DNA from 3 places in the Rahnella sp. ATs2 genome. Region 1 is predicted to be linked to each of the others. Evidence: predicted binding sites of a transcription regulator. Region 1 holds the regulator's gene; each other region holds the start of a gene.

Region 1 (9,837 bases):
ACGTTTACGCGATTGCAAATTGGTAAGGCGTGCCGCGGCTACCCGCAGAGTGTCTTTAAAATGGTGGGGGAGTTTATTTTCCAAACCTGCACGGAGAACACGCTGGAAAAAAATATCAAGGCGGTCGCATTCCCACCAACCATCCATATAGCTTTCACCCAGACCCAGAGAACCTTCCTGTAAAACACGCTTAAAAAAGTCAGTGTTTTTTACTTTAAGGTCGAAAGGGCGATTACCATTTACCTGGATGTCTGCCATCGCCAGCATTTCACTGGCTATCCGATACCACTGATTATCCTGAATGCTTAGGTCTTCTATACACGATGAACTCATAGCTTCTCCATCACTTTCTCTTCTGACTTATTAACCTGCCGGGAAAAGCAAAGGCTATTTTTTGCAGGTCTTTATGAGAACAGACGACTAGCGCCTCGTCCGATATCCGACACCAACAGAGGAAATTTAGAAGAACGCCTGCGGGCACAAGTCACGCAGGAAAATCATCCTTGAAAAACGTACCAGAAAAAATAGTGTGACGCATTCCGCGCGTCCGGTTTAAGTATGTAATAAAAGTTTTGTAAAAATGCTATTTTATTGGGTTTTGTTGAGTATAGGCTCGCCGGCAGGCATTCTCAATAGTTAATCGTCACGAATGAAAATGACCAGTAAGTGATTGTAACTTATGGTCATTATAACGATTAACTTTCAAGGCTTACTCAGGCTTCCTGCTCCGACTTTTGCTCTGTATATTGCGGATTTTTGTGCCGCACAGACATCCACCGGCCCAAAACTACCAACAATAGTGTAGACAGCATGGTGGTGACTGTCGCTATTAATGGTTGCGCAATAAATGCGGAAACCAGCAAACTGGCGAGGAAACACAATCCCAATTGCAGGGTATTTTGCAACGCAGCCGCTTTCCCTGTATTAGCAGGAAATGGCATTAATGCATTTGCCACAACAATTGGATAGATTGCGCCATTCACCAAAGCCATGAAACAGAACGGGATCAACAAGCTCACCAACCCGGCATCAGTGAACATGGCAACACAGAACAGACCCGCAACACTCAGACCATATCCTGTCAGCAGCCAGGGTAAAATTTTATTCCCATCTACCTTACTGATAAGCAACCGGCAGCCGAAACCACCGAGCAGGAAAGCGATGGTCTGCGGAACATAGCTCAGGCCAATCACGCCCGGCGAATAACCCATATCACTCAGAATAAACGGCGAACCTGTCAGCCAGGCAAAGAAACCGGCGGAACAGGCAGCGTAAATCATGACATTACCGCTGTAAACGCGCGACTTCAGCAACGTGCCAAAGCCCGCTTTTTCGTCAGATTTGTGTTCTGCCGGCTTATTTTCCCGCAGCGTGAAGGTGGCGATAAGCAACAGGGCGGCGACCGCAGTCAGCAGGGCAAATATCGCTTCCCAGTCAAAATGATTGAGCACCCAGGCGCCAAGCAAAGGAGCCAGCGCCGGCGAAAGTGCCACTAAAGGCATAATGCTGGCGAAGGTTTTTTTAGCGACATCCGCTGAAAAACGGTCCACCACGATTGCCTGCCAGGTCACTGCGGCGGCACAGACGCCCATGGCCTGTAAGAAACGCAGCGCCAGAAGGGCGCGCACGTTCTCGACCCAAATCACGCCCAGGCAGCCGACGGCAAACAGTGTCAGGCCCAGCAGTAAAACCGGTTTGCGGCCAATGCGGTCTGACAGCGGTCCCCACAGCAATTGTCCGATGGCGAATCCGCCGAGAAAAATACTCAGGCTGGCGCTGATCATTCCCGGACTGGTCATCAGGCTAATTTGCATTGCGCTGAACGCAGGAAGGTACATATCTGTGGCTAAAAAGCCGAGCATGCTCAGGCCAGCCAGATAGAGCATAAATCCAAAGGAGGGTTTCATTATTATCTCGTTAATTTATTTATTGCAGATGATTTGATGCAGGGATCTGTTCGGAGGCAGATTTTAACGCTTTGATAACAGCGTTGTGAAACGTTAATATTTGCACTCTGCTATCAAAAATATTGAAGGCTAAAATATGTGGTCAGAATACGCTCTGGAAGTCGTTGATGCGGTGGCAAGAACCGGAAGCTTCAGTGCGGCGGCACAGGAACTACATCGGGTCCCTTCTGCCATCAGCTACACCGTTCGTCAGCTCGAACAATGGCTGGCGGTGCCCTTGTTTGAACGTCGACACCGCGACGTCGTTTTAACGCCAGCGGGCAAAGTTTTCGTGGATGAAGCGCGGGTTCTGATAAAAAAAATGATAGCTACAAGACGCCAATGTCAGCAGGTTGCCAACGGCTGGCGGGGCGAGTTACGTATTGCTGTCGACAGAATTGTTAAACCGGCAAGAACCCGGCGACTGGTGCTGGATTTCTATCGTCATTTTCCTGATACGGAGCTGATTATTCATTCCGAAGTGTTTAATGGTGTGTGGGACGCACTGGTTGACGGACGTGCTGATGTGGCAATCGGTGCGACGCGGGCGATACCGGTTGGTGGTCGTTTCAGTTTTCGCGACATGGGGTTTATGGACTGGCACTGCGTGGTCAGCCCGCAGCATCCGCTGGCGCAGTTACCGGGTGCGCTCAGTGATGACCAGCTCAGGCCTTATCCCGCATTGTGTCTTGAAGATACCTCGCGGACGTTGCCTAAGCGTGATACCTGGACACTCGATAACCAGCGGCGTCTGGTTGTGCCGGACTGGACCTGCGCGCTTGAATGTCTGAGTGAAGGTTTATGTGTGGGAATGATGCCGGTACATCGCGTGAGCCATCGCATTGAGCAGCAGACATTGCAGGTTCTGGCGCTGGAGAATACCTTCCCTGACAGCCCGTGTTGCCTCACGTGGGACCAGAGTAATCCGTCACCTTCACTGGCGTGGTTGCTGGAATATATGGGTGATACAGAAACGATGAACCGTGAATGGTTGCGGGACTGAGAAATAAAACGCCTGCAAAAGCAGGCGTTATAAAAGATTAAAGGCAAACATTAACGGCGATAGTCGCGGTACGGGCCATCGGCCACCGAACGACGCTCAACCAGTTTCGGATGCACCTCGATGGTCTGTGATTCTTCACGTTTGCTGACGATGCGGTCGAGTAACATAGTAAAGGCCATCTCACCCAACCGTTCTTTCGGCTGATGCACGGTCGTCAGTGCCGGAGAGAAGTACCGCGCATTACGCACGTTATCGTAACCAATCACCGAAATATCTTGCGGGACGCGCAATCCGAGTTCATCAGCGGCGCAAATTGCGCCCATCGCCATGACATCACCCCCGCAGAAGACGGCGGTGGGGCGTTGTTTCTGCATCAGAATCTTATGCATCGCCTGATAACCTGACTCCGGCTCGAAATCGCCCTGAACCACCCATTCTTCGCGAAGCGGGATATTGGCTTCCGTCAGCGCTTTGACAAAACCCTGGAAACGACCGCCGCCGGTGTTACGCGCGAGTTGTCCCGGGATTACGCCAATATCACGATGCCCGCGTTCGATCAGATAGCGTCCGGCCATATATCCGCCTTCGAAAGCATTGTCGATAATGCTGTCGGTGAAGTTTTTACGCGCTTCGCCCCAGTCCATCACCACCATAGGAATCGAACGATACTCTTCAAGCATATTGAGTAATTCATCAGGGTATTCCGCGCACATGACCAGCAGACCATCGACGCGTTTTTGCGCCAGCATTTGCAGATAGGCCTGTTGTTTTTCCAGATTGTTGTGCGAGTTACACAAGATCAGCGTATAGCCTTTGGAGAAGCAGCTGTTCTCTACGGCTTCAATCACCTCGGCGAAATAGGGCGCTTCACTGGAGGTTGCCAGCAGACCAATTGTCTTGGTGTTATTCACTTTAAGACTACGGGCTACGGCGCTCGGCGAATAATGTAGCTCTTTAATGGCAAGCAGCACTGCTTCCCTGGTTTCTTCGGCGACGAAACGTGTTTTATTGATGACGTGCGACACGGTTGTAGTGGAAACGCCAGCGCGCTTTGCGACATCTTTAATCGTTGCCATGTAAAGAATGACTCCTGAACTTCCGTGCTTCAGCACGTTAGCATTATGTTAATCGTTTGCTTGCGCTGATTACACTGCGGACATCTAAAAGGGCAGTGTAATCATTGGGTGGATTCTTCAGAATGAGGCGTGAAATGCTCTCGGGTGAAATCGACCGGCACACAGGCGTGTTAACCGACAATTTTCTCTTATAATGCATGAAAGTGGAAGTAAAATTGTCATGTTCACATTTTCATTCAGCAGAAGATTTTAAAAGTGAATTATGCGAAAATGCGTTGGCACACATTTAGTGTGGCTAAAAGAAACGCCACAACTTGATCCGAAAGGGGGTTTGATGGACAGCAACCTGAAATTATCGTTGATCACCACGGTATGCGCTTTGCTCATGATTATCGCTTTCAGCTTCACGGCAGTGATGAACTAATCTGGCACTAAGACAGTAGTGAGACGCAACAAAAAAGGGCGATACCTTTCACAGGAATCGCCCTTTTCAATTTTACGCAGTGACCGTTACCGCCGATACTCTTCCCTGCAGAAACTCTTCGTTAAGTGCTATTCAATGGCTGATTAGCGAAACTTCAGACTTAACGAATTGTTTATTATCGGATTGTTTGTGGGGTCATCACCCGACGTGCGCCAACATAGTGGTCTTGCCAGTAATCATCGCCCAGTGAGGTGATTTTGATGTCTTCACCGGTTCTTGGCGACTGAATGAATTTGCCGTTGCCAACATAAACACCCACATGATCCGCTGCGCCGCGGTTGTTGATTCTGAAGAACACCAGATCACCGCTTTCAAGTTCGCCACGTTTCACCGGCGCTGCATCGCGCAGGTGGTACATCTCGTTTGCCGTGCGCGGCATTTTAATGCGGATCAAATCTTTATAAGCGTAATAGACCAGACCGCTGCAATCAAAACCGGTATTCGGAGAAGTTCCTCCCCAGCGATAAGGTTTGCCGACCTGGTGCATCAGCTTAGTCATCGCCGTTTGTTGTGCGTGCTGATAGCGTTTTTTATGTGTCGCACTCAGCGTAATAGGTTTGGTGTCTTCTTCGCGTAATTTTTTACCTTTACGGTGTCGGCCATACGCTTCTTTCTTGCTGATTTTTTCACTGCTTTTTTTGGCAAGCGCTCGTGATTTAGTGGCTTTATCTGTCTTTTTCTCGGCCCGCGTTGTCCTGAGTGTTTTTTCTTTTTTGCTTTCGGCCCGGGTCGTTTTTACGCTTTTCTCAGAAGTTGTCTTGCGTTTGACCAGTTCGGTGCTGCTGACCTTCTTCGATTTTGATGCTTTTTCCTGAGTCTTTTTCTCTGTCACCGGTGCGACTTTTGTTTTTTTACTGGTTTTCGCCGCCACTGTCTTTCGCTTTCGCCGTTCTTCCGGCGTCAGGGAATTAACATGACTCTTTCGCTGATCGGCAGAGACGCGGGTCTGTGGCGACGCATGAGCCATATTAAGAAACAGCTGGGTAAAGAGCAGCACAAAAAGCGTGAACAGTAAGCGCATAGCTTCGTTACCATGAGTGGTTGGGTTAAACATCAGGGATGTCAGAGTATTGCCTAAAAGAACCCGACAAAAAAGCACGAATTGACTCGATTCTAGATCATATTGTGAGAAAAAGTTAATAGCTTTTTTTATGTCGAAATATCCGCCATTTTTAGTCAAAAAAATAACCATTTTTCATCAGGTTAATATTTGAGATAAAGAATGCGATTTGGCAAATCTGACATTATCGTCGAACGGCAAAAATGTTATTCTCGATGAATCTTTAAATATGTGATGTTCAGCGCAGCCGCCAAAAATTGTTTAATAAAATGCCAGTATTGAGAAAGACCCCACAAAAAATGGCGTTTTTATCTGATGGCTGGCGTCGTTACAATAGAAAGTATTGTGTTTGCGCACCGTTTTTGGGTGCCGCGCGTGATGAGTAATGACCGTGACAGCCTGTACCGGCTTGAGGAAGCAAGAAATGACTACTCCAACTATTGAAAAAATTCAGAAGCAAGTATCTGAAAACCCGATCCTGCTTTACATGAAAGGTTCTCCAAAGCTGCCAAGCTGCGGTTTTTCCGCTCAGGCTGTTCAGGCGCTTTCAGCCTGTGGCGAACGTTTTGCTTATGTTGATATTTTGCAGAACCCGGATATCCGCGCAGAAATGCCAAAGTTTGCTAACTGGCCAACTTTCCCGCAGTTGTGGGTTGATGGCGAACTGGTCGGCGGTTGTGACATCGTGGTTGAGATGTTCCAGCGCGGCGAACTGCAGCAGCTGATTAAAGAAACTGCTGAAAAATACAAATCTTCTGAAGAGTAATTCTAAGAAGGCCGCCGTCCTTTGAGGAGGGTGAAAACAAAAAGAGCGACATTGCGTCGCTCTTTTTTATGTCTGGATCCAGCCAGCCGTGCGGATTACTGCTGATTTTCCTGCTGCACGGTTTCGTCTTCCGCTTCTTCTGCGGTCAGGGGCAACGGCCAGCCGCCAAGACGCTTCCAGCGGTTCACCAGCTCACAGAACAGCTCAGCAGTGCGTTCTGTGTCATACAGTGCAGAGTGAGCCTGACTGCTGTCAAACACCATTCCCGCGCTGATACAGGCTTTTGCCAGCACCGTTTGCCCGAGCACCAGTCCGCTTAACGCCGCAGTATCAAATGTGGCGAAAGGGTGGAACGGGTTACGTTTCAGCCCGGCGCGCTCGGCTGCCGCCATCAGAAAACTGTGATCGAAGTTGGCGTTATGCGCCACGATGATTGCGCGGTTACAGTTTTGCTCTTTCATCCCTTTGCGGATGACTTTAAAAATCTCGTGCAGGGCTTCATATTCACTGACTGCGCCGCGCAACGGGTTGGTCGGATCGATACCGTTAAACGCCAGCGCTTCCGGCACCAGTACCGAACCTTCAAAAGGTTCTACGTGGAAATGCACGGTCTCATCGCTTTGCAGCCAGCCGTCCTCATCCATCTTCAATGTGATTGCTGCAATTTCCAGCAGCGCATCGGTTTGGGCATTAAATCCGGCAGTTTCAACATCAATGACTACCGGATAAAAACCACGAAAACGGCCTCTCAGGGCGTTAATGTCACTATTCTCGGCCATTAGTTTCTTATCTTCATCGAATTCAGCGCGCATTATGACAAATTTTGCCGTCCGTTGCAGGGCTGCGGCAAAAATTGGGCAATAAAAAAGGGCGCATTTGCGCCCCTTTCAACATTCAAGGGGATCAGTTGCCCAGACCCTGGCCCGCATGTTTGGATTCGATAAGCTCGATTTTGTAACCGTCCGGATCTTCAACGAAGGCGATAATGGTGGAGCCGCCTTTAACCGGACCGGCTTCACGGGTCACTTTGCCACCCGCATTGCGGATGTCATCACAGGTTTGTGCCACGTTATCGACACCCAGAGCGATGTGCCCGTAAGCGGTGCCGATGTCGTAGCTGTCAACGCCCCAGTTGTAGGTCAGTTCAATGACTGCGCCTTCGCTTTCATCGGTGTAACCGACGAATGCCAGGGAGTATTTGTATTCGGTGTTTTCGCTGGTGCGCAGCAGGCGCATGCCTAACACATCGGTATAGAAGCTGATTGCGCGTTGCAGATCGCCAACACGAAGCATGGTATGGAGTAAACGCATAGGTTCCTCTTTATTTGCAGGATGAGAATTATCGGTTCAAGCCTAACTGATAGAGACCATTTTGTCTGTAAAACGACGCTCAGTTGCTGAAGGCCTGACCAAAAAAAGCAGCAGAAGGAGGGCCTCTTCTGCTGCAAGGATGGTGTTACTCTTTTTTAATCATTACAACGTCGGGTAGTCGGTATAACCCTGAGCACCGCCGCCGTAGAAGGTTTCTGGTTGTGGATCGTTAAGCGGAGCGTGGGATCTCAGGCGTTCAACCAGATCCGGGTTAGCGATATAGCTGCGACCGAAAGCCACGGCGTCGATGTAACCTTTTTCGATAAGTTCTTCGCCTTTCTCAGCGGTATAAGCGCCGGCCCCGACAATCACGCCCTGATAATGAGCGCGGATCACCGCACGGAATTCAGCCGAGTAAGGTTTACCGCCTGCCCAGTCAGGTTCAGAAATATGCAGATAAGCGAGTTTACGTTTGTTCAGCTCATCCAGCAGATAGATAGCTGCCTGCTCCTGATCTTCACCGTTATCCAGCCCGTTAAACGGACCCATTGGTGAAATACGGATACCCACACGGTCTGCGCCGATAGCGCCGATAGCGGCATCGACCACTTCCAGCGTCAGGCGGGTACGGTTTTCAATGCTGCCGCCGTATTCGTCTTCACGCAGGTTAGATGCCGGAGACATGAACTGGTGCAACAGGTAACCGTGCGCCGCATGCAGCTCAATGTAATCAAAACCAGCCTCTGCAGAACATTCTGCCGCGTGGCGGAAATCGTTGATGATCCCCGGGATTTCGCTCAGTTCAAGCGCGCGCGGTGTCGGGCAATCGACACGAATGGCGTGGCCTTGCTCATCGCGCAGGCTGGTGCGGGTTTCAGGATTCACAGCAGAAGGCGCAACCGGCGTCTGGTTATCCGGCTGAACGCTGTTATGAGAAATTCGGCCCGTGTGCCAAAGCTGAACCGCAATGTGGCCATTTTTCTGATGCACACCTGCGACGATTTTTTTCCACGCAGCCACTTGTTCTGGCGTGTGCAGACCCGGCGCACCGGCATAGCCTTTCGCCTGGAAGGAAACCTGAGTAGCTTCGGTAATGATCAGGCCGGAACTGTGGCGCTGCGCGTAATATTCGCCCATCAGCGGGGTAGGGATGTCACCCGGTTCGATGCTGCGCAGGCGGGTAAGGGGCGCCATAAAAACACGGTTAGGCAATGTATTTTTGCCGACAACAATGGGGGTGAAAAGCTTGGTCATTTCAATAACTCCGGATTTAATGGACTGATCGTTATGGCATTAAGGAACATAATTCCCGCTACACGATCGTTTCGCAATGCCTCTTTCTATCGTATCTGGCCTCTGCCTGACTACGCGCCCTGTGCCTTTTTGCAGATCCTCTTGCAGGATGAACAGAAAACGTCTTGAATAAAAGTTCACCGTTATTTACGGAGGACGCGTGGCCCAGCAACTTGAGTTTTTCGAAATCCCCAGTCCGTGCCGTGGCATATGTCAGGCCGATGAACGCGGTTATTGTCGCGGTTGCCTGCGCAGCCGTGAGGAACGTTTCGGCTGGATGAAAATGACGGATACGGAAAAGCGCCATGTTCTGCGGTTATGCCAGCAGCGTCTTTTACGTCAGCAGCGGGCCGGAAAGCAACCCGACGAACCTTTGCCGGAACAACCGGAATTGTTCTGATTTTTCATCCCGGCCGCCAGCGTCGTGACGGCTGTCTGCTTCTTTGTAATTCTTACGCCCCGCATCAATACAGCGCCGCAGGCGTTGTGTATTCTGTCGGTCGAAAATCAAAAACTTAAGGGATTCAAAATGGAAGCGCGTACCCTGATTTCTCCTCAAGGCCCAGTATTCTCAAAATTGATTTGCGGTTACTGGCGTCTGATGGAATGGAACATGACGCCGCAACAGATTCTGGCCTTCATGGAACAGCATATTGAGCTGGGCATCACCACGGCCGATCATGCGGATATTTACGGAGATTATCAGTGCGAAGCCGCGTTCGGCGAGGCTCTGCGACTCAAGCCTTCCCTTCGCGAAAAAATGCAACTGGTCAGTAAATGTGGCATAGCAACACGGGCCAATCCTGATAACAAAATCGGTCACTACATTACAGATACAAAGTACATCGTGGAACGTGCCGAGAAATCGCTAAGTAATCTGCATACCGATTATCTGGAT
Region 2 (9,837 bases), on a different contig from region 1:
GGCTCAGGCTGCTCATTCCTGCAACGGCCATCACAACGCCCAAGATTAACTTTTTCATCGTTCGTCTTCCCAGTCTTTGTCGTTCATCCAGTTGACCTTGCCGGAGCCGTGGACCTTAAAAATAATAGCCCTACCAATTGCAAGGTCATCGCTTGCGTTAGATAATATAATCCTCAACAAGGCAATAACACAACATTAACAACATGACGTTCGATTCAAAGATAAGCCGGTAGCGAAAAGTTATCAGCGCAAACCTTTATCGTAAAATGATGGCCTTACAGTTTTTGCCTTTGATTTTCCCTTCCTGCAAACGCTGCAATGCTTTCTTCGCGCTTTTCTGGCGGATCGCCACATAGGCGTGAACCGGGAACATATCGATTTTACCGACTTCAGCAGCGGTCAGCCCAGCATCGCCGGTCAGCGCACCGAGAATGTCGCCGGGACGGATTTTGGCTTTGCGGCCGCCATCAATACACAATGTCGCCATTTCAGGATCCAGCGCCACCGGCGTTGCGGCCAGCGCCTGAGCAGCAGGCTGCCAGGTGAAACGCTGACGGGTATAATCTTCCAGCGCGGTCACACGCGGCATTTCCTGCGGCGTCACCAGGCTGACGGCCAGACCGCTCGTTCCTGCACGGCCGGTACGCCCCACGCGGTGAACGTGAACTTCCGGATCGAAAGACAGCTCGTAGTTGATCACCAGTCCCAGCTGTTTAATGTCCAGCCCGCGCGCGGCCACGTCTGTCGCTACCAGCACACGGCAACTGCCGTTGGAGAAACGTACCAGCACGCGATCGCGATCACGCTGTTCAAGGTCGCCATTCAGCGCCAGCGCGCTGATGCCTTTCGCTTTCAGGTCATCACAAACATCCTGACAGTCACGCTTGGTATTACAGAACACCACGCAGGACGTTGGCTGATACTGATACAGCACCGCAGCCAGCAGGGATAAACGCTGTTGCTTACCGGCTTCAATGAAGATTTGCTGAATATCGGCAATGTCATCTTCACCTTCGATTTCAACCTTCAGCGGCTGACGCTGGAATTTGGAACTGATGCGCTCAATGCCGTCCGGATAGGTCGCGGAGAACAGCAACGTCTGGCGGTCCTGCGGCGTATAGCTGACGACATCCTCGATATCTTCACTAAAGCCCATGTCCAGCATGCGGTCAGCTTCATCCAGCACCAGCACTTTCAGCTCGTCGAGCTTGAGCGTGCCTTTACGCAGGTGTTCCTGAATACGGCCCGGCGTACCCACCACAATGTGCGGCGGATGGACCAGGGATTCGAGCTGGGGCCCGATCGCCTGGCCGCCACACAGGGTCAGAATTTTGATGTTCTGGGTAAATCGCGCCAGACGACGTAACTCTTTACTGACCTGATCGGCCAGTTCACGAGTCGGACACAGCACCAGCGCCTGAGCAACAAACTGTGAAACGGTAATGCTGTTCAGCAAACCAATACCAAAGGCGGCCGTTTTACCGCTGCCGGTTTTGGCTTTAGCGCGAACGTCCTGACCTTGCAGAATGGCAGGCAAAGAGGCTTCCTGAATCGGGGTCATTTCGGTGTAACCCAGTTCATTCAGGTTGGAAAGTTGCTCAGCGGGCAATGTCAGGGCAGAAAAGGAATGCGTGCTCAAGGCGATAACTCTTTATGTGAGGCAAAAATCGGGGCAGCGGCAGGAAGCCTGACGCCATGGTTTGGCTAAATGATAACAGAGACGCTCACCGGCTGCCTTAAACAGCAGAAAACAGGCTGAAAAAAATCCTGTAAAACACATTTTTGTTGCACAGAGAATTTTACCTGACGTGCCGCGCAATCGTTTTCGTCGCCGTTTATTTCAGATATACTGCGCGCCGAAATTCCTGTTTTCACTCATCACAGATCTGGGTACGAAGCTATGTTAACCATTGGTACTGCACTGCGCACCGGCGCCACCCGCGTCATGTTATTAGGCTCTGGCGAGCTGGGTAAAGAAGTGGCCATCGAATGTCAGCGTCTTGGCCTGGAAGTGATCGCCGTTGACCGCTACGCCGATGCACCGGCGATGCAGGTCGCTCATCGCAGTCATGTGATTAACATGCTTGACGGCGACGCGTTGAAAGCAGTTATCGAAAGTGAACGCCCTGATTTTATCGTGCCTGAAATCGAAGCCATCGCAACCAGCATGCTGGTTGAGCTGGAAAAACAGGGCCACAACGTGGTGCCTTGCGCCGAAGCGACCCGGCTCACCATGAACCGCGAAGGCATTCGCCGTCTGGCCGCTGAAACCCTGGAATTACCGACATCGACGTATCAGTTCGCTGATAATGAAGCGGCTTTCCGTCAGGCCGTCGATGCCATCGGTTATCCGTGCATTATCAAGCCGGTCATGAGTTCTTCCGGTAAAGGCCAGAGCCTGATCCGCAGCGCCGATCAGTTGCAGACCGCATGGGATTACGCGCAGCAAGGCGGCCGTGCAGGCGGCGGACGCGTGATTGTTGAAGGACTGGTGAAGTTTGATTTCGAAATCACTTTACTGACCATCAGCGCTGTTGATGGCATTCATTTCTGCGCGCCAATCGGACACCGTCAGGAAGACGGCGATTACCGCGAATCCTGGCAGCCACAGCAGATGACTGAGCTGGCATTGCAGCGTGCAAAAGACATCGCGGAGAAAGTGGTGAAAGCGCTGGGCGGCAAAGGCCTGTTCGGCGTTGAGCTGTTCGTGTGCGGAGACGAAGTGATTTTCAGCGAAGTCTCCCCTCGCCCGCACGACACCGGTATGGTGACGCTGATTTCTCAGGATCTGTCCGAGTTTGCGCTGCATGTGCGCGCGTTCCTCGGCCTACCTGTGGGTAAAATCCGCCAGTTCGGCCCTTCTGCATCTGCCGTGATTCTGCCGGAACTGACCAGCAATAACGTCACGTTCAGCGGTCTGGAAAATGCGCTGACGGGCTACAATCAGGTTCGTCTGTTCGGCAAGCCGGAAATCAGCGGTAAGCGTCGTCTGGGCGTGGCGCTGGCGATTGCAGACAATGTTGAAGACGCCGTGGAACAGGCGAAAAAAGCGGCCGCTGCGGTGGTTGTTAAAGGCTAGACGATTCAGAACGCTGAGACGAAAAAAAACCGGACGCCTGAAAAGGGTCCGGTTTTTCTTTGTCATGACGTAAGCAGTGACGCAAACCGTCAGTCAGTTTTATTCGTCTTCGTCATCAAAAATGACGGTTACGCGGTCGCCTTTATGCGTTTCGCGAATTTCTTCTGCAACGGTCGCAATGGCTTCGCCGCTGCTCATGCCGTTTTCCATTAACTGGCGGATACGATCGGCGGCCTGTTCTTGTTCATGATGTGATAATGAAGGCATACCTGTCAGCATGGGAGTGTCCTGTTGTACTGGTGATAAATAAAGCCCGCGCAAGGCGGGGTTGCACAGTATACGCCTAAATAAGGCAAATCGCCTGCGCTGCTTTCAGCCCCTCAGTTCTGTGTTAGGATCGGCCTAAAATACGTCATCGCGCCAGAGAAGCTTATACCAGCCATGCAAGCCACCCAGTCCGTTGTTTTTCACTCCTTACCTTATCATCAAGATGCACTGACAGAGCGCTTCACACCGCTTTCCGCCCTGCCCTGGGCAATGCTTTTGCACTCAGGTGCAGCACAGCATCAGCATAACCGTTTCGATATTCTGGTGGCGGATCCGCTGATAACATTGACCACCCGTGGCGGGCTGACGCAGATTGAAAAAAATGGCGTGGAACAATGCCGGCAGGACGATCCCTTCGCCTTGCTTGAGGAGCAGCTGACTGCTTGCGGATTACACGCAGAAAGCTCGCCTGACTTTCCGTTTCTCGGTGGCGCTCTCGGGCTGTTCGGCTATGATTTAGGGCGTCGCGTTGAGGATCTGCCGCAAATCGCGATACGCGATATTGAGTTGCCCGATATGGCTGTCGGGATTTATAACTGGGCGCTGATCGCCGATCATCATTTGCAGCGTTTGACATTGATTTGTCATGGCGATATTTCTGCACGTTTACACTGGCTTGATGAGCATCAGAAAATCCGCTCTGCATCAGCGCCTTTCCGGCTGAATGCGCCGTGGCAGGCGAATATGAGCCGCGAAGAATACGGTCAAAAGTTCAGGCAGATTCAGGAATATATCCGCGACGGCGATTGTTATCAGATCAATCTGGCGCAACGCTTTTCAACGGATTACAGCGGGGATGAATGGCAGGCTTTTCTGCGTCTGAATCAGGCCAACCGCGCGCCTTTTTCTGCGTTTTTACGTCTGCCGGAAAACACCGTTCTCAGTCTGTCGCCGGAACGTTTTATCTGGCTTAAAGAAAACCAGATCCAGACGCGGCCAATTAAAGGTACCCTCCCACGCTGTGAAGATCCGACAGAAGATGCACGACAGGCAGAAAGGCTGGCAGGATCGGAGAAAGATCGTGCCGAGAACCTGATGATTGTCGATTTGCTGCGTAATGATATCGGGCGCGTCGCCGTGCCTGGCAGCGTGCGCGTGCCGGAACTGTTTGTGGTTGAACCGTTCCCAGCGGTGCATCATCTGGTCAGCACCATCACTGCGCAGTTACCGCAAGATTGCCATCCTGCGGCCTTGTTACGCGTCTGTTTCCCCGGCGGTTCCATTACCGGCGCACCGAAAGTGCGTGCAATGGAAATCATCGAAGAGCTCGAGCCACATCGCCGCAACGGCTATTGTGGCAGCATCGCGTATATCAGCTGTTGCGGCACCATGGACAGCAACATTACCATCCGCACGTTACTCACGTCGCAGGGAAAAATTCATTGCTGGGCAGGCGGCGGGATTGTGGCGGACAGTGAGGAACAGGCAGAATATCAGGAAACCTTTGATAAGATTGCCCGTATTCTGCCTCAGTTAGGAGAAGCATCATCGTGACTTTGCTGGAACAACATGCGCCAATTCAGACACTTTCCCCGGCTGTTGAAGATTTCATATTGCGCTTTCAGTTGCAGCAACCTCGCCAGCCCGCACCAGCGCTGCGCGGAACCCGTCACGCTGCGGTGCTGATCCCGATCATTTGCCGCCCTGAACCTACGCTGTTACTGACACGACGCTCCGACCAGCTGCGCAAACACGCGGGACAAGTCGCCTTTCCCGGCGGCGCGGCGGATGCTTGTGATGCGTCGATTATCGCCACGGCCTTGCGTGAAGCGCAGGAAGAAGTCGCCATTCCGCCTGAACAGGTTTATGTATTAGGCACACTTTCGCCGCAGGATAGCAGCAGCGGTTTCCGGGTCACACCGGTAGTGGGGCTGTTACCCGTCGATGTGCCGCTGCATCCGGCTGAAGATGAAGTCGCCGAGTTGTTTGAAATGCCGCTGCGTGAAGCTTTTGATCTGGCACGTTATCACCCTCTGGATATTCATCGCCGGGGCATTCATCACCGCGTTTATTTGTCCTGGTATCAGCAGCAATTTGTCTGGGGTCTCACCGCCGCTATCATCCGTCAGCTCGCCGGACAGGTCGAAGTCTGAGCGCTCTGATTACATAGCGATCACACTTTTGCATCAAATAAGTTTATTTCATGCGAAAAATGAAACTTTTGCCTCTCAGCCCTTTTAAACTATAAGTCTATCCATAAGAACAAGAGAGCCGTCCATAAAGACGAAATCTCGCTGTCGTTCATTTATGGAAGCCAGGGATCCCGTTCCCTGCCGCAATCTATTACAGGAGTATTCGACGTGATTAGCGTTTTCGACATGTTCAAGGTCGGGATTGGCCCTTCCAGTTCCCATACTTTGGGCCCGATGAAAGCCGGTAAACAGTTCGCTGATGACCTGCTGGAAAAGGGCATGATGCCTGCCGTTACGCGTGTCGCCGTGGACGTTTTTGGTTCTTTGTCTCTGACAGGCAAAGGCCACCACACAGATATCGCCATTATTCTAGGCCTGGCCGGTAATCAGCCAGACACCGTCGACATTGACGGAATTCCCCACTTTATCCGCGACGTTGAGCAACGTGAGCGTCTGCCGCTGGGCACCACTCAGCATGAAGTAGATTTCCCGCGTGATACCGGCATGGTGTTCCGCGGTGAGAATTTGCCACGCCATGAGAACGCCATGCAAATCCATGCGTTTGCTGGCGATAAAATGATTTACAGCAAAACGTATTATTCCGTCGGCGGCGGTTTTATTGTCGATGACGAACACTTCGGTCAGCCGGTTCTCGACGAAGTTACGGTGCCTTACAGCTTTAATTCGGCCAGTGAAATGCTGGCGAAATGTAAGGAAACCGGCCTGTCATTATCCGGGCTGGTGATGAAGAACGAGCTGGCGCAACACAGTAAGCAGGAGATCGACCAGTATTTCGAGAAGATCTGGCACACCATGCAGGTGTGTATCGATCGTGGTCTGAACACCGAAGGCGTGTTGCCGGGGCCGCTGCGGGTACCGCGCCGTGCGTCTGCCCTGCGCCGGATGCTGGTGTCAAACGACAAGCTTTCCAGTGATCCGATGAACGTGATCGACTGGGTGAATATGTTTGCGCTGGCGGTTAACGAAGAAAATGCCGCTGGCGGACGCGTAGTGACTGCGCCAACCAACGGTGCGTGCGGCATTGTGCCGGCGGTACTGGCCTATTATGACCAGTTTATTCAGTCGGTCAGCCCTGACATTTACCTGCGCTATTTCCTGACCTCCGGCGCTATCGGCATTTTGTATAAAATGAATGCGTCGATTTCTGGTGCAGAAGTCGGTTGTCAGGGCGAAGTGGGCGTAGCCTGTTCGATGGCGGCAGCAGGTCTGACGGAATTGCTGGGCGGCAGCCCTGAGCAGGTGTGTGTCGCTGCCGAAATTGGTATGGAACACAACCTCGGTCTGACTTGTGATCCGGTAGCCGGACAGGTTCAGGTGCCGTGCATTGAGCGTAATGCCATTGCATCGGTGAAAGCGATTAACGCTGCCCGGATGGCACTGCGCCGCACCAGCGAGCCAAGAGTGTCTCTGGATAAAGTGATCGAAACCATGTACGAAACCGGTAAAGATATGAATTCAAAATACCGTGAAACGTCGCGTGGTGGTCTGGCGATTAAGGTTCAGTGCGACTGATTTTACTTTCGCATTGGTAGTTTCCTGCGGTTCTTCAGCTGAAGCGTTTTTAGCCGGGTTACCGCAGGAAATACCATCTGGACCAAAGCTGGCAGCAATAAAACCTTCGTTAATGACAACCTGTTGTATTATCGAAACATAATGGATGTGTCACTTGCATTATACCCCGCCGGTACGGCATGCTGTTTTCCGCCTGATTTTCCCGATCGTTGAGTCTCTTAATACAGAAAAATACAGGCCAGGTTCCTCGGGGAAAATATAAGTGACAACGTCACTTAGGCTGACTTTCTTTAATTTCCACTCAGAAACTGAGTGTATTTTCCGCAACTCAGGCTGAGCATCCGACGATTTACAGCTACTATCAATAAAAACACACTGGCTGTTACGCATCGGTAAACCTTTAAAAAAATAATTTGAGCCTGCAATTAACACGGGATAAAAAGGATTAGAACGATGCTGTTCTCCCAGACCGGACTTGCGAAGTATCGCTACTATCGCATTGCGCTTGCCTGCGCGATGGGGATATGTACTTTGCTTCTGACTCTTGGCATTCGTATTTACGAACAAGCACAGGTCATCGCAGAAGACCAGCAACGTGTCGCGCTGCACACCGTTCAGAAGCTGGAAAAACTACTCGAACCGGCGTCACCTGCCGGAAAATCAACGCCTCTGGATCAGACGCTTGGCTGCAGCGTCCTGCAATCGTTACTTCAGCAAAAAGTCGCCCGGCTGCAGACATTACGCTCTATCAGCCTGGTCAGTGACGGTAAAATCACCTGTTCAAGTCTGGTCGGTGCGCTGGATCTCAGCCTCAACGACATTTTGCCGTCATTTTCTCAGGGCCTGACGCAACTTGAACTGCGGGCTTCGAAATGGAGCCGTGTCGATACCCCGACACTGGTTCTCTGGAATCCCTCAACACCGGATAACCGTAACGGCGAACTGTTTGTTTATAATATTGGCATATTGTCGAATTTCCTGCTCGAACCGCAACCGCCCTATGCCAGCCATATCGTTTTGAACGTTGGTAAGCAATATCTCGAGTATGGCAAAAAGGACATCATCAGCAGCGACGATCTTCCGTACCCTCCTCTGCTGAGTGAGAGATCGCAAAAATATGATTTCTCTGTCTCCATCTTCGGAGAAAAAGCCAGCGAACTGGCCTGGAATGAACTCCCCTCACATTTACCGCTTTCGGTGTTAATCAGTTTACTGACGGCCACCGCGGTTTATCTGCTTTCCGGCAGCAGGATCAGTCTGGCCTATCCGATCAGCCACGGCATTTCACACCGCGAATTTAAGGTCTATTGCCAGCCGATTATTAACAGCGATGACGGCCGCTGTATTGGTGTGGAAACGCTGATGCGCTGGAAAAACCGCAGGCAGGAATGGGTGTCGCCTGATGTATTTATTCCGCTGGCAGAACAGCACGGGTTAATCATCTCACTTACCCGCTATCTGATTAAAACCGTTGCCGATAATCTGGCGGTCTTCCCGGCGACTCCAGGCTTTTATGTCAGCATTAACGTAGCAGCGCAGCATTTCAATAATATGGAAATTGTGGATGATATCCGCAAGCTGTGGCTTCCGGCTCAGCCTTCTGTCTCACTGATGCTTGAACTGACCGAGCGCACGCGTCTTCAGGAACTGCGTGCCGCGGAAATTTCGCAGCTCAAGGAAATGGGAATTCTGCTGGCTATTGATGATTTTGGTACCGGCCACAGTTCACTGAGTTATCTCAAAACGCTGAATCCGGATGTGCTGAAGATTGACCAGGCATTCACAGCATCCATCGGAACCGATGCTATCAACGCGACGGTCACGGACACCATTATTACGCTGGCGCAGCGGCTGAATTTAAAGCTGATTGCTGAAGGGGTGGAAACCCGCGAACAGGTTGATTATCTGCGTAAACGCAGAGTGGATTCTTTGCAGGGCTACTACTTTGCACGCCCGATGCCGGTAGAAGTTTTCCCCGTCTGGCTGGAGCGTTATCAGAAATCGACCCAAAATATGGAACCTCAGGACGTTCAGGGTTCCGACTGACCCCAAGTATTCACACTATTTCAGGCATAAAAAACGGCGACCGGAGTCGCCGTTTTACCTTCAGGCATTGCGCCAGATTTAGTGGCTTTCGTCCCACTGATCTTCTGACTTAATCCGGGTGATGCGGACACGCTCGATGCGATAGTCTGTCACCTCAAGGATCTCAAAGTGCAGCGACGCCATTTCAATCACTTCACCGGCAACCGGCATCTGGCCTGATTTCGACAGCAGCAATCCGGCCAGCGAAGCAAAATCATCATCCGCATTTACCAGATTGTTCACGTCGAGAACTTGCTGAAGAAGGTGTAAGTCTGTCCCGCCTTTCGCAATCCATGACTCACCGTCAGCAATCACATCCGGCATTTCATCTTCGTCCGGGAACTCACCGGCAATGGCTTCCAGCACGTCCAGCGGCGTGACAAGCCCCTGAATCACACCAAACTCATTGTTTACGACCACCAGACGCCCCCTGGCTTTACGTAATACCGCCAGCAGATTGATCACATCCATGGTCTCCGGCACCACAATCGGCGGCGTTTTTTCGGCGAAAGCCACGATGTTTTCGCCGTTCTCCAGCGCCACCAGCAGGTCTTTCGCACGTACTACACCGATGACATCATCCAGAGAATGACGGCAGATCGGGAACAAACTGTGCGGCGTATCCAGCAGCTGACTGCGGATTTCAGCCGGTGACTTTTCGCAGTCCACCCATGAAATCTC
Region 3 (9,837 bases), on a different contig from region 1:
CTTCACCCACCGCTTTTACTGCGGCGTACAGACCCGCATCTTCGCCCGGGTGACCGGCCGCAGACATCCAGTTAGCAGAAAGCTTAACGCGTTTCAGGCTGCCGATTTCGACGGCGGCAATGTTAGTCAGCGCTTCGCCAACGGCCATGCGGCCAGAAGCGGCGAAATCCAGCAAGGCAATTGGCGCACGTTCGCCCAGTGACATCGCTTCGCCGTGATAGCTGTCGAGGCTGGCGGTGGTGACCGCACAGTCAGCGACCGGGATCTGCCACGGACCAACCATCTGGTCACGCGCCACCATGCCGGTGACGGTGCGGTCGCCGATGGTGATCAGGAAGGTTTTCTCTGCCACAGCGGGCAGATGCAGAACGCGTTTTACCGCTTCTGCAATCTGAATGTTTTCCGCATTCAGGTCGTCGCCTTTCGCCTTCAGCGTGGTGACATCGCGGGTCATTTTCGGGGTTTTACCCAGCAGAACGTCCAGCGGCATATCAATTGGCTGGTTGTCGAAATGGCTATCTTCCAGAGAAAGATGCATTTCTTCAGTCGCTTCACCAATCACGGCATAAGGTGCGCGCTCACGCTGGCAGATAGCATCAAACTGTTCCAGCTGAGCCGGAGAAACTGCCAGTACATAACGTTCCTGCGATTCGTTACACCAGACTTCCAGCGGGCTCATACCCGGTTCGTCGTTCAGGATGTCGCGCAGCTGGAAACGCCCGCCACGGTTGCCATCGCTGACCAGTTCCGGCATGGCGTTGGATAAACCGCCGGCACCGACGTCATGGATAAACAGGATCGGGTTGGCTTCGCCCAGCTGCCAGCAACGGTCGATCACTTCCTGACAACGGCGTTCCATTTCCGGGTTGTCGCGCTGTACGGAAGCAAAATCCAGATCCGCGTCAGACTGACCCGATGCCATGGAAGACGCCGCACCGCCGCCCAGACCGATATTCATCGCCGGACCACCCAGCACAATCAGTTTTGCGCCAACGGTGATTTCACCTTTCTGCACGTGATCCGCGCGGATGTTGCCAATACCACCGGCCAGCATGATCGGTTTGTGGTAACCGCGCAGCTCAGGGCCGTTGTGGCTGTTGACGTTTTCTTCGTAAGTACGGAAGTAGCCCAGCAGCGCCGGACGACCAAATTCGTTGTTAAACGCTGCGCCGCCCAGCGGGCCGTCGGTCATGATATCCAGCGCAGTAACGATACGATCGGGCTTACCGAAATCTTCTTCCCACGGCTGTTCAAAGCCAGGAATGCGCAGGTTGGAAACAGAGAAACCGACCAGACCGGCTTTAGGTTTTGCGCCGCGCCCCGTTGCACCTTCGTCACGGATTTCACCGCCTGAACCGGTTGCCGCACCCGGCCATGGAGAGATCGCCGTCGGGTGGTTATGGGTTTCTACCTTCATCAGGATATGCGCCTGCTCCTGATGGAAATCGTACAGACCGTCTTTCGCATCGGCGTAGAAACGGCCGACCTGCGAACCTTCCATCACGGCGGCGTTATCTTTATACGCGGACAGCACGTGGTCAGGGGTCTGTTCAAAGGTGTTTTTAATCATCTTGAACAGGGATTTCGGCTGAGTTTCGCCGTCGATAATCCAGTCTGCGTTGAAGATTTTGTGGCGGCAGTGTTCTGAGTTGGCCTGTGCGAACATATACAGTTCGATGTCTGTCGGGTTGCGCCCCAACGACGTAAAGGCTTCCATCAGGTAATCAATTTCATCCTGCGCCAGCGCCAGACCTAATTTGGTGTTGGCGGCTTCGAGTGCCCCACGGCCAACGCCGAGGATATCCACATGTTGCACCGGGGCTGGCTGATGCTGCGCGAACAGCGCGCTGGCATCTTCCAGACGTGCAAAGACGGTTTCCATCATGCGGTCATGCAGCAATGCGCCCAGTTCGTTCCACTGCGCTTCGGTCAGTTGCGGTGCCTGAACATAAAATGCCAGACCACGCTCAAGGCGCAGAACCTGTGACAAACCGCAATTGTGGGCGATGTCGGTAGCTTTGGAAGACCAGGGAGAAATGGTGCCCGGACGCGGGGTGACCAGCAATAAACGACCAGAAGGAGCGTGTTCAGCGAGAGAAGGACCGTATTTCAGGAGGCGTTGTAACTTAGTTTGTTCGTCCGAATTCAGCGGTGCGCTGACGTCGGCAAAGTGTACATATTCGGCGTAGATATCGCTGACCGGAAGATGTGCTTCCTGACAACGGGACAACAATTTGTTAATGCGAAAAGCCGACAAAGCGGGCGAACCACGCAGTATTTCCATAATCACAGATCTCTCGTCTTCGAAGACACTGACCACAGTGCTTCATTGGGCGCAACAGGGGGAAAACGCGGGCTATTATAAAGAAAGCTGGCGTCCGACGAAACCGTTTGCGTCGGGAAACTTCATATTCCTTTATAGCCTTACCGTTACCATGGCTATTATGAATAAAGTTGCAGACTGCCGTTTTGTTGAGCAAAATGCGTCAGCACTGGGGATATAACCATACTAACTGCACAGCATAGCGTAAAAAAACAAGAGCGCCGCAGCGAGATAACTATTTGACGCGACTAAAAATTAATTATGTTCTGATGGGGATCGCCGCCCTGTTACTGGCACTGGCTTTGTGGCCTGCCGTGCCGTGGCACAGGGGTGAAGGTGACCAGCTGGATCAGATAAAATCCCGTGGAGAATTGCGCGTCAGCACGCTCAATTCTCCACTGACTTTTATGGACTCCCCTGAAGGCAATCTGGGCTTCGATTATGAACTGGCTAAACGCTTCGCAGATTATCTGGGCGTGAAGCTGGTGATTTCTCAGCACACCACCATCGAGAGCATGTTCGACGATCTTGATCAGGGTAAAACCGACATGCTGGCTTCCGGTCTGGTGTACAACAATGAGCGCCTGAAAAACTACCGCGCCGGCCCGGAATACTATTCCGTATCGCAGCAGCTGGTTTACCGGCAGGGTGCCGTGCGCCCGAAAAGTTTCGCCGACATCAAAGGCTCGCTGGTGGTGTCTGCCGGCAGTGCGCATATCGCCACGCTGGAAGCTGCCAGCCAAAAATATCCAGACCTCACCTGGTCCACCACCGATAAATTGTCACCCCGCGACCTGTTGCAACAGGTTGAAAACGGCAAACTCGATTATACGCTGGGGGATTCGGTCACTATCGCCCTGATGCAGCGTGTCTATCCGCGCCTTGCGGTGGCCTTTGATGCCACAGACGACGAACCGGTCACCTGGTATTACCGCAAACAACCTGATGACGACAGCCTTGCTGCCGCTATGCTGGATTTCTTCAGTCAGATTTCAGAGGACGGTACGCTGGAAAAACTGGAGGAAAAATACCTCGGGCACGTAGGTGATTTCGATTATGTCGATACCCGTACTTTCCTGAACGCCATCGACACAACGCTGCCGGATTTGCAGCCGCTGTTTGAAAAATATGCTCAGAACATCGACTGGCGTTTGCTGGCCGCTATCGCTTATCAGGAATCTCACTGGGATCCGCTGGCGAAATCACCGACCGGTGTGCGTGGCGTAATGATGCTGACCCGCGCGACGGCTGGCGGGCTGAATGTCGATGACCGGACAGATGCCGAACAAAGTATCCGGGGCGGTGCGCAATATCTGTCGCATCTGATGGATAAAATGCCGGAATCTATTCCGCAGGATGAACGGATCTGGTTTGCACTGGCGGCCTATAACATGGGTTACGGCCATATGCTGGACGCCCGCAAGCTGACCGCACAGCAAAAGGGGAATCCGGACAGCTGGGCGGATGTGAAGCAACGGCTGCCGATGCTCAATCAGAAACGTTTCTTCAGCCGGACGACTTACGGTTATGCGCGCGGCACGCAGGCGTATAATTATGTGGAGAATATCCGCCGCTATCAGCTCAGTCTGGTGGGATATCTGATGGAAAAAGAGAAACAGCAGGCCCAGAAAGCGGCGCTACAGGCTCAGCTGGGTCAGGGCTATCCGGTGGTGGATGCACAGGAAGCGCTGGGGAAATAAGGCCTGAACAGCCTTATTCTTTGGGATTATCAGAAGTGATGTCACCGGCCTGAGCTGCGCGCTCTGCCAGCCGCAGCGCTTTTTTCTGGCTGCGGCGAAAACGAAAGAACGCACTCAGCTGTTCAGAACAGGCATCAGCCAGAACGCCCGCCGTAATTTCTACCTGATGATTCATGCCGGGATGGCGCAGAACATCCATCAGGGAACCCGCTGCACCGGTTTTGGCATCGGCTGCGCCATACACCACCCGACGGATCCGGCTGTGGACCATCGCGCCGGCGCACATGACGCAAGGCTCAAGAGTGACATACAGTATGGCATCCAGCAGGCGGTAGTTTTGCACCGCGCTGCCGCCCTGACGTAACGCCATGATTTCCGCGTGCGCCGTCGGATCATGATGTCCGATAGAACGGTTCCAGCCTTCGCCAATCACCTGATTGTCCAAAACCAGCACCGCGCCCACCGGCACTTCGCCCTCCTCCTGCGCCTTCAGCGCCAGAGTCATTGCGTATTGCATCCAGCGTTCATCGTCATTTATTTCTGCTAATTCTGTCACTGCCACTTCAACCTCAGTCATTTTAATCCGCGCCATTATACCTTTGTTCGCGCCGCCCGCCCACGGGCCATAATCGATATCGCGCGTACAGTTCATCAGCGGTAACAGGAAGTATTACTTAATGATGATAACCCGCGGTTCTGATAGCAGAAATGGCTTATGCCAACAGATAATAACCTTACATTTCATAGTCATTAGATCAGGGAATTAGCCGGGTTAATCTGCGTATTCTTGCGCCAGATCAAATGATGTTACCGGTAACAATATTAAGGTCTCCTTGTACCTACCAAGAGCTGACAACAAGGAAAACAATTATGGCTACTGCAACTTTCTTTATCCCGTCCGTGAACGTGATTGGTTCTGGCGCGCTTAATGATGCGGCTACCGCTATCGCTCAGCATGGTTTCCGCCACGCACTGATCGTCACGGATAAAGTGTTATTCGATATCGGCGTGGTTAAACAGGTTCAGGAATTACTGGCAAAAAGCGACGTGCAAAGCAGCGTTTATCATGGAACAAACCCTAACCCAACCACCCGCAATGTGCGTGAAGGGCTGGAGATCCTGAAAAAAAATGCCTGCGATTGCGTCATTTCACTTGGCGGCGGTTCACCGCATGACTGCGCCAAAGGTATCGCGCTGCTGGCCACTAATGGCGGCGACATCAATGATTACGAAGGCGTTGACCGTTCTGCTAAACCCCAGTTGCCGCTGATTTCTATCAATACTACTGCCGGTACGGCTTCAGAAATGACGCGTTTTTGCATCATTACCGATGAAGAACGCCACATCAAAATGGCTATCGTGGATAAAAACGTCACGCCGCTGATGTCAGTCAATGACCCGCATCTGATGGTCGGCATGCCAAAAGGGCTGACTGCTGCCACCGGGATGGATGCGCTGACCCACGCGATCGAAGCCTATGTATCCAGCGCGGCAAACCCGATAACGGATGCCTGTGCGCTGAAAGCGATTACCATGATTACCGACTCACTGCGCACGGCGGTGAAAGACGGTAAAAATATGCAGGCTCGCGAAGACATGGCTTACGCACAGTTTCTCGCCGGGATGGCATTTAACAATGCGTCGCTCGGTTATGTACACGCCATGGCGCACCAGTTAGGCGGGTTCTATAACCTGCCGCACGGTGTCTGTAATGCCGTCCTGCTGCCGTTTGTGCAGGAATACAACGCCCGCGTTGCCAGCCCGCGTCTGAAAGACGTTGCTGCCGCGATGCACATTGATGTTTCAGCGATGAGTGATGCAGAAGGTGCAAAAGCCTGTATCGATGCTATCCGTCAGCTGGCGCGTGATGTCGATATTCCTGCCGGATTACGCGACCTGAACGTGAAAGAAGAAGATTTTAATACGCTGGCGACCAATGCCCTGAAAGATGCCTGCGCACTGACTAACCCGATTCAGGGTACCCATGCCGATGTGGTCGGGATTTTCAAAGCCGCGTTCTGATTACTAAAGGACATGCACAAATAAAAACAGGCCAGAAATGGCCTGTTTTTTTGTCTGAAACATACCGCGGTATTTATTCCAGTTGCTGCAATTCGCCCTGCTTGCTGACACGAAAACGGTGCTCGCAAAAGAACAACAGCGGGTTGTCCTGCTTGCTGTCGCTGTAACCACTGTAAAGTTTAAGCGGTGAGCCAATCCGGCTTTCGAGCTGCACGACTTTTTCTTCCCCGAGACAGCGCAGAGGCAGCACCCAACCGCCTTTACCCCGCGCGATACGGCTGCCCACCAGACGTACCTGCGGTAAAAACAGCGATGCGTTATAAACCTGCTGCACCAGGTTCTCAGGAGAACCGGTGATCAGCCACACTTCGGTATCGTCGCTGTCCAGATATTCGCGCAACCGGCGTTGTACCACCGGAAACTCCACCACTTTTTCGCGAAACGCAGTCACGAATTGCAGTTCCAGCGCTTTCAGTCGTGCCTCACTGTGACCAAAGGTAATAGCCCACAGCAACAGACTCATCGGCCAGCGTGTTGCGCGCCCCTGAAAGAATAGTCCTGCTCCAATCAGCGGCAATAAAGGCACCACCAGAACCAGGTTCTGCGGCATTTTTTTTAGCAAAAAACGCAGGAAGGTTCCGAACATATCCTGCTGATGCAGCGTTCCATCCAGGTCAAAAAAGACCACCCGTCGATCAGGCTTCGTACTCAATCCATTACTCCTCGGGATCGTTAAACCCCATCAGCCAGGTAAAAATAAAACCAGCTAATACCGTAATGACTAAACCGGCCAGATACAACATCACTTTGCCAGAAATAATGGTCAGCGCCAGCGGCAACCCGGAAATACCAAACGTGATGACCGTAGCGACTTTCCAGTAACAGATTAGCGCGCCGCCCACGGCTCCGCCCAGACAGGCGCCAATAAATGGCCGGCCAAGCGGCAGCGTCACCCCGAAAATCAACGGTTCGCCGATGCCCAGTATTCCCACCGGCAGCGCACCTTTAATCACTTTTTTCAGCCGTGCGTTACGCGTTTTCATGTAAACCGCAATCGCCGCGCCGACCTGTCCGACACCCGCCATCGCCAGAATGGGCAACAGCGGATTGGAGCCGTGCGCCTGAATCAGCTCTACGTGGATGGGCACCAGCCCCTGATGAAGCCCGGAAAGCACCAGCGGCAGAAAGGCTCCGGCCAGCACTGCACCCACAAGTAATCCGCCTTTGTCGATAGCAATATTGACGCCATGCGCGATGCCGTCAGAGATATAACCGCCGATCGGCTGGAGGATAACAATTGCCAGCGTCGCAGTGATAAGCGTGGTGATCAGCGGATTGAGGATCAGTTCGACCGATTCCGGCAGCCACTGGCGCAGCCGTTTTTCGAGCCAGCACATCAGCGCGACGACCAGCAAGACAGCAATCACCCCGCCACGCCCCGGCTGTAATGTTTCTCCAAACAGCGTAATTTGCGCCAGCGCCGGACTGGAAAGGATCCCCGCCATCACGCCGCCCATGGCCTGTGAACCGCCAAACACGCGGGCAGCATTCACGCCGACCAGAATATTCATGATGGCAAATACGGCGCCGCCGAATATCGCCAGCAGGCCGAGAACATTAGGATAATCAGTCGCAATGGAACCGGCGATATCAGGCCGTTTGAGCAGATTAATAATGCCCATAATCAGACCTGAAGCGATAAATGCCGGGATCAGCGGAATGAAAACATCCGCCAGTTTTCGCAGCGCGCCACTCATCGGCGCTGAGTATTTGGCTTTGGCATTGGCTTTGTTGCGGGATATATCACTTTCACCCGCCGCACCCGCAGGGCTCAGCAACAGACGCATGGCGTCCACGACTTTTGCTGCTGCCCCAGGCCCGACGATAAACTGATGCTGCTCGCCCTGTCTGAGATAACCTTTAATCCCCTCCAGCGTTTTCAGGCTGGTCAGATCCAGACGTGCATCGTCATAAACTTCCACGCGCACACGGGTCATGCAGTTTTCCAGCTTGCTGATATTCCCTTCGCCGCCCACCCCCTGCAAAATCTTAGAAGCCAGCAGGTGAGTTTTATCCATTGCTGTCGCCATGCTTTTCTCCTGATTTAGCCCGCCAGCGCGGCGCGAAGGTAGCCGTTATGTTGCTCCAGACGCGCTTTTGCCTGTGGTGCATCAATGCCCGCCAGTAACATGAGAATGGCCGGTTTCACTTCGAAATCAGTCTGAGAAAGCGCCAGTTCAGCATCACTGCGTGCCGCGCCGGTAGCTTCCACAACGATGCGGCAGGCACGATCGACCAGTTTGACGTTGGTCGCTTTCACGTCGACCATCAGGTTCTGATAGACCTTGCCGGTTTTCACCATCGCACCGGTAGAAATCATGTTCAGTACCAGCTTCTGCGCAGTACCGGATTTCAGACGAGTGGAACCGGTCAGCGCCTCGGCCCCGACAACGGGAGAAATGGCGATCGTCGCTTCCTGCGCAATCGGTGAATCCGGATTACAGGAAATCGCCACCGTGGCACAACCCAGTTCCGTGGCGTAGCGCAACGCGCCGATCACGTAAGGTGTGCGGCCGCTCGCCGCTAATCCGACAACGGTGTCATCCGCGCTCAGATGCAGATTCTTTAAATCTTCAACACCCAGAGCTTCGCTGTCTTCGGCCCCTTCCACCGCTTTGAGTAATGCACCGGGACCACCGGCAATCAGGCCGACAACCATGCCGTGCGGCACGCCGAACGTTGGCGGACATTCCGATGCATCGAGAACGCCCAGACGCCCGCTGGTCCCCGCGCCGAGATAAATCAGACGACCGCCCGCTTTAAATGAGGCCGCGGCTTTATCGATCGCCTGCGCAATTTGCGGCAGAACTTTACTGATGGCCTCAGGGACTTTGCGGTCTTCCTGATTGAAACAGGTGGCTAATTCCAGTGAAGACATCTCATCTAAGTTGATCGTATCCGGATTACGGCTCTCGGAAACGAGTGCGCCTAAGTTAAGGGGGCTGTTCATGTTTTTCTCCTGAATTTTTAATTCAAATTTATTACATAATACTTGAATATTTTATTCATCATTGCGAGGAATATTTGCTATTTTAGATAACATAATCCGCAAAACGTGACCTACGTATTCTGAGAAGCCGGGATAAGCCACCATGAGTTGTATGATCCGTATCCGCCAGTTGTATCCGACACTGGCACAAAATGACCGTAAACTGGCTGATTTTTTACTGGCTCAGCCGGAAAAAGCGCGTCATATGAGCTCACAAAAACTGGCCGAAATGGCGGGAGTCAGCCAGTCTGGCGTGGTGAAGTTCGCGCAAAAACTCGGTTATAAAGGCTTTCCTGCACTGAAATTCGCCATGAGTGAATCCCTGGCATCCCCCAAGAACAGCGAACCTGTCACCGTACATAATCAGATCCTGAGCACCGACAGTCTGCACGTTGTGGGCGAGAAACTGCTGACAGAAAAACAATCGGCTTTGCGCGCAACGCTCGATATCAATAGCGAGCCCCGTTTGCAAATCGCATTGTCGATGCTGAGCAGTGCCCGAAAAATCATTCTGACGGGCATCGGGGCATCCGGACTGGTGGCTAAGGATCTGGCGTATAAGTTGTTGAAAATTGGCGTCACGGCCATCGCGGAGTCGGACACACATGTGCTGATTGCTACAGCTCAGGCGCTTTCAAAGGAAGATTTATTGCTGGCGATTTCGTTCAGCGGTGAACGCAGCGAAATCAATCTGGCGGCACGGGTTGCCCGGGAAAGTGGCGCTAAGGTGCTGGCGATCACCG

Evidence for each region. Region 1 encodes PurR, which represses purine synthesis genes. Its sites were predicted from a motif close to CANGCAAACGTTTGCNTG; they were not measured.
Region 2: a site for PurR is predicted at 5,662-5,679, ahead of ACJY2G_RS20630 (L-serine ammonia-lyase). Genes of this name have one in related genera too.
Region 3: a site for PurR is predicted at 2,381-2,398, ahead of purL (phosphoribosylformylglycinamidine synthase). Genes of this name have one in related genera too.

The regions. Positions count from the first base shown of each region.
Region 1 covers NZ_JBLYPL010000019.1:63,861-73,697, forward strand. Annotated here, with positions in the region: gene cfa (cyclopropane fatty acyl phospholipid synthase) at 1-333, opposite strand, end outside; gene punC (purine nucleoside transporter PunC) at 714-1,907, opposite strand; gene punR (DNA-binding transcriptional activator PunR) at 2,044-2,949, shown strand; gene purR (HTH-type transcriptional repressor PurR) at 3,000-4,025, opposite strand; gene cydH (cytochrome bd-I oxidase subunit CydH) at 4,360-4,449, shown strand; gene ACJY2G_RS19450 (C40 family peptidase) at 4,625-5,530, opposite strand; gene ACJY2G_RS19455 (hypothetical protein) at 5,885-6,013, shown strand; gene ACJY2G_RS19460 (Grx4 family monothiol glutaredoxin) at 5,994-6,335, shown strand; gene rnt (ribonuclease T) at 6,431-7,147, opposite strand; gene gloA (lactoylglutathione lyase) at 7,239-7,646, opposite strand; gene ACJY2G_RS19475 (alkene reductase) at 7,809-8,906, opposite strand; gene ACJY2G_RS19480 (DUF1289 domain-containing protein) at 9,100-9,339, shown strand; gene ACJY2G_RS19485 (aldo/keto reductase) at 9,469-9,837, shown strand, end outside.
Region 2 covers NZ_JBLYPL010000022.1:24,157-33,993, reverse strand. Annotated here, with positions in the region: gene yebF (protein YebF) at 1-58, opposite strand, end outside; gene dbpA (ATP-dependent RNA helicase DbpA) at 257-1,639, opposite strand; gene purT (formate-dependent phosphoribosylglycinamide formyltransferase) at 1,901-3,079, shown strand; gene ACJY2G_RS20645 (YoaH family protein) at 3,179-3,358, opposite strand; gene pabB (aminodeoxychorismate synthase component 1) at 3,521-4,900, shown strand; gene ACJY2G_RS20635 (CoA pyrophosphatase) at 4,897-5,499, shown strand; gene ACJY2G_RS20630 (L-serine ammonia-lyase) at 5,707-7,071, shown strand; gene ACJY2G_RS20625 (EAL domain-containing protein) at 7,525-9,117, shown strand; gene ACJY2G_RS20620 (TerC family protein) at 9,196-9,837, opposite strand, start outside.
Region 3 covers NZ_JBLYPL010000009.1:223,606-233,442, forward strand. Annotated here, with positions in the region: gene purL (phosphoribosylformylglycinamidine synthase) at 1-2,284, opposite strand, end outside; gene mltF (membrane-bound lytic murein transglycosylase MltF) at 2,563-4,023, shown strand; gene tadA (tRNA adenosine(34) deaminase TadA) at 4,037-4,600, opposite strand; gene yiaY (L-threonine dehydrogenase) at 4,894-6,045, shown strand; gene yfhb (phosphatidylglycerophosphatase C) at 6,119-6,757, opposite strand; gene ACJY2G_RS12070 (PTS transporter subunit EIIC) at 6,762-8,123, opposite strand; gene murQ (N-acetylmuramic acid 6-phosphate etherase) at 8,150-9,055, opposite strand; gene ACJY2G_RS12080 (MurR/RpiR family transcriptional regulator) at 9,198-9,837, shown strand, end outside.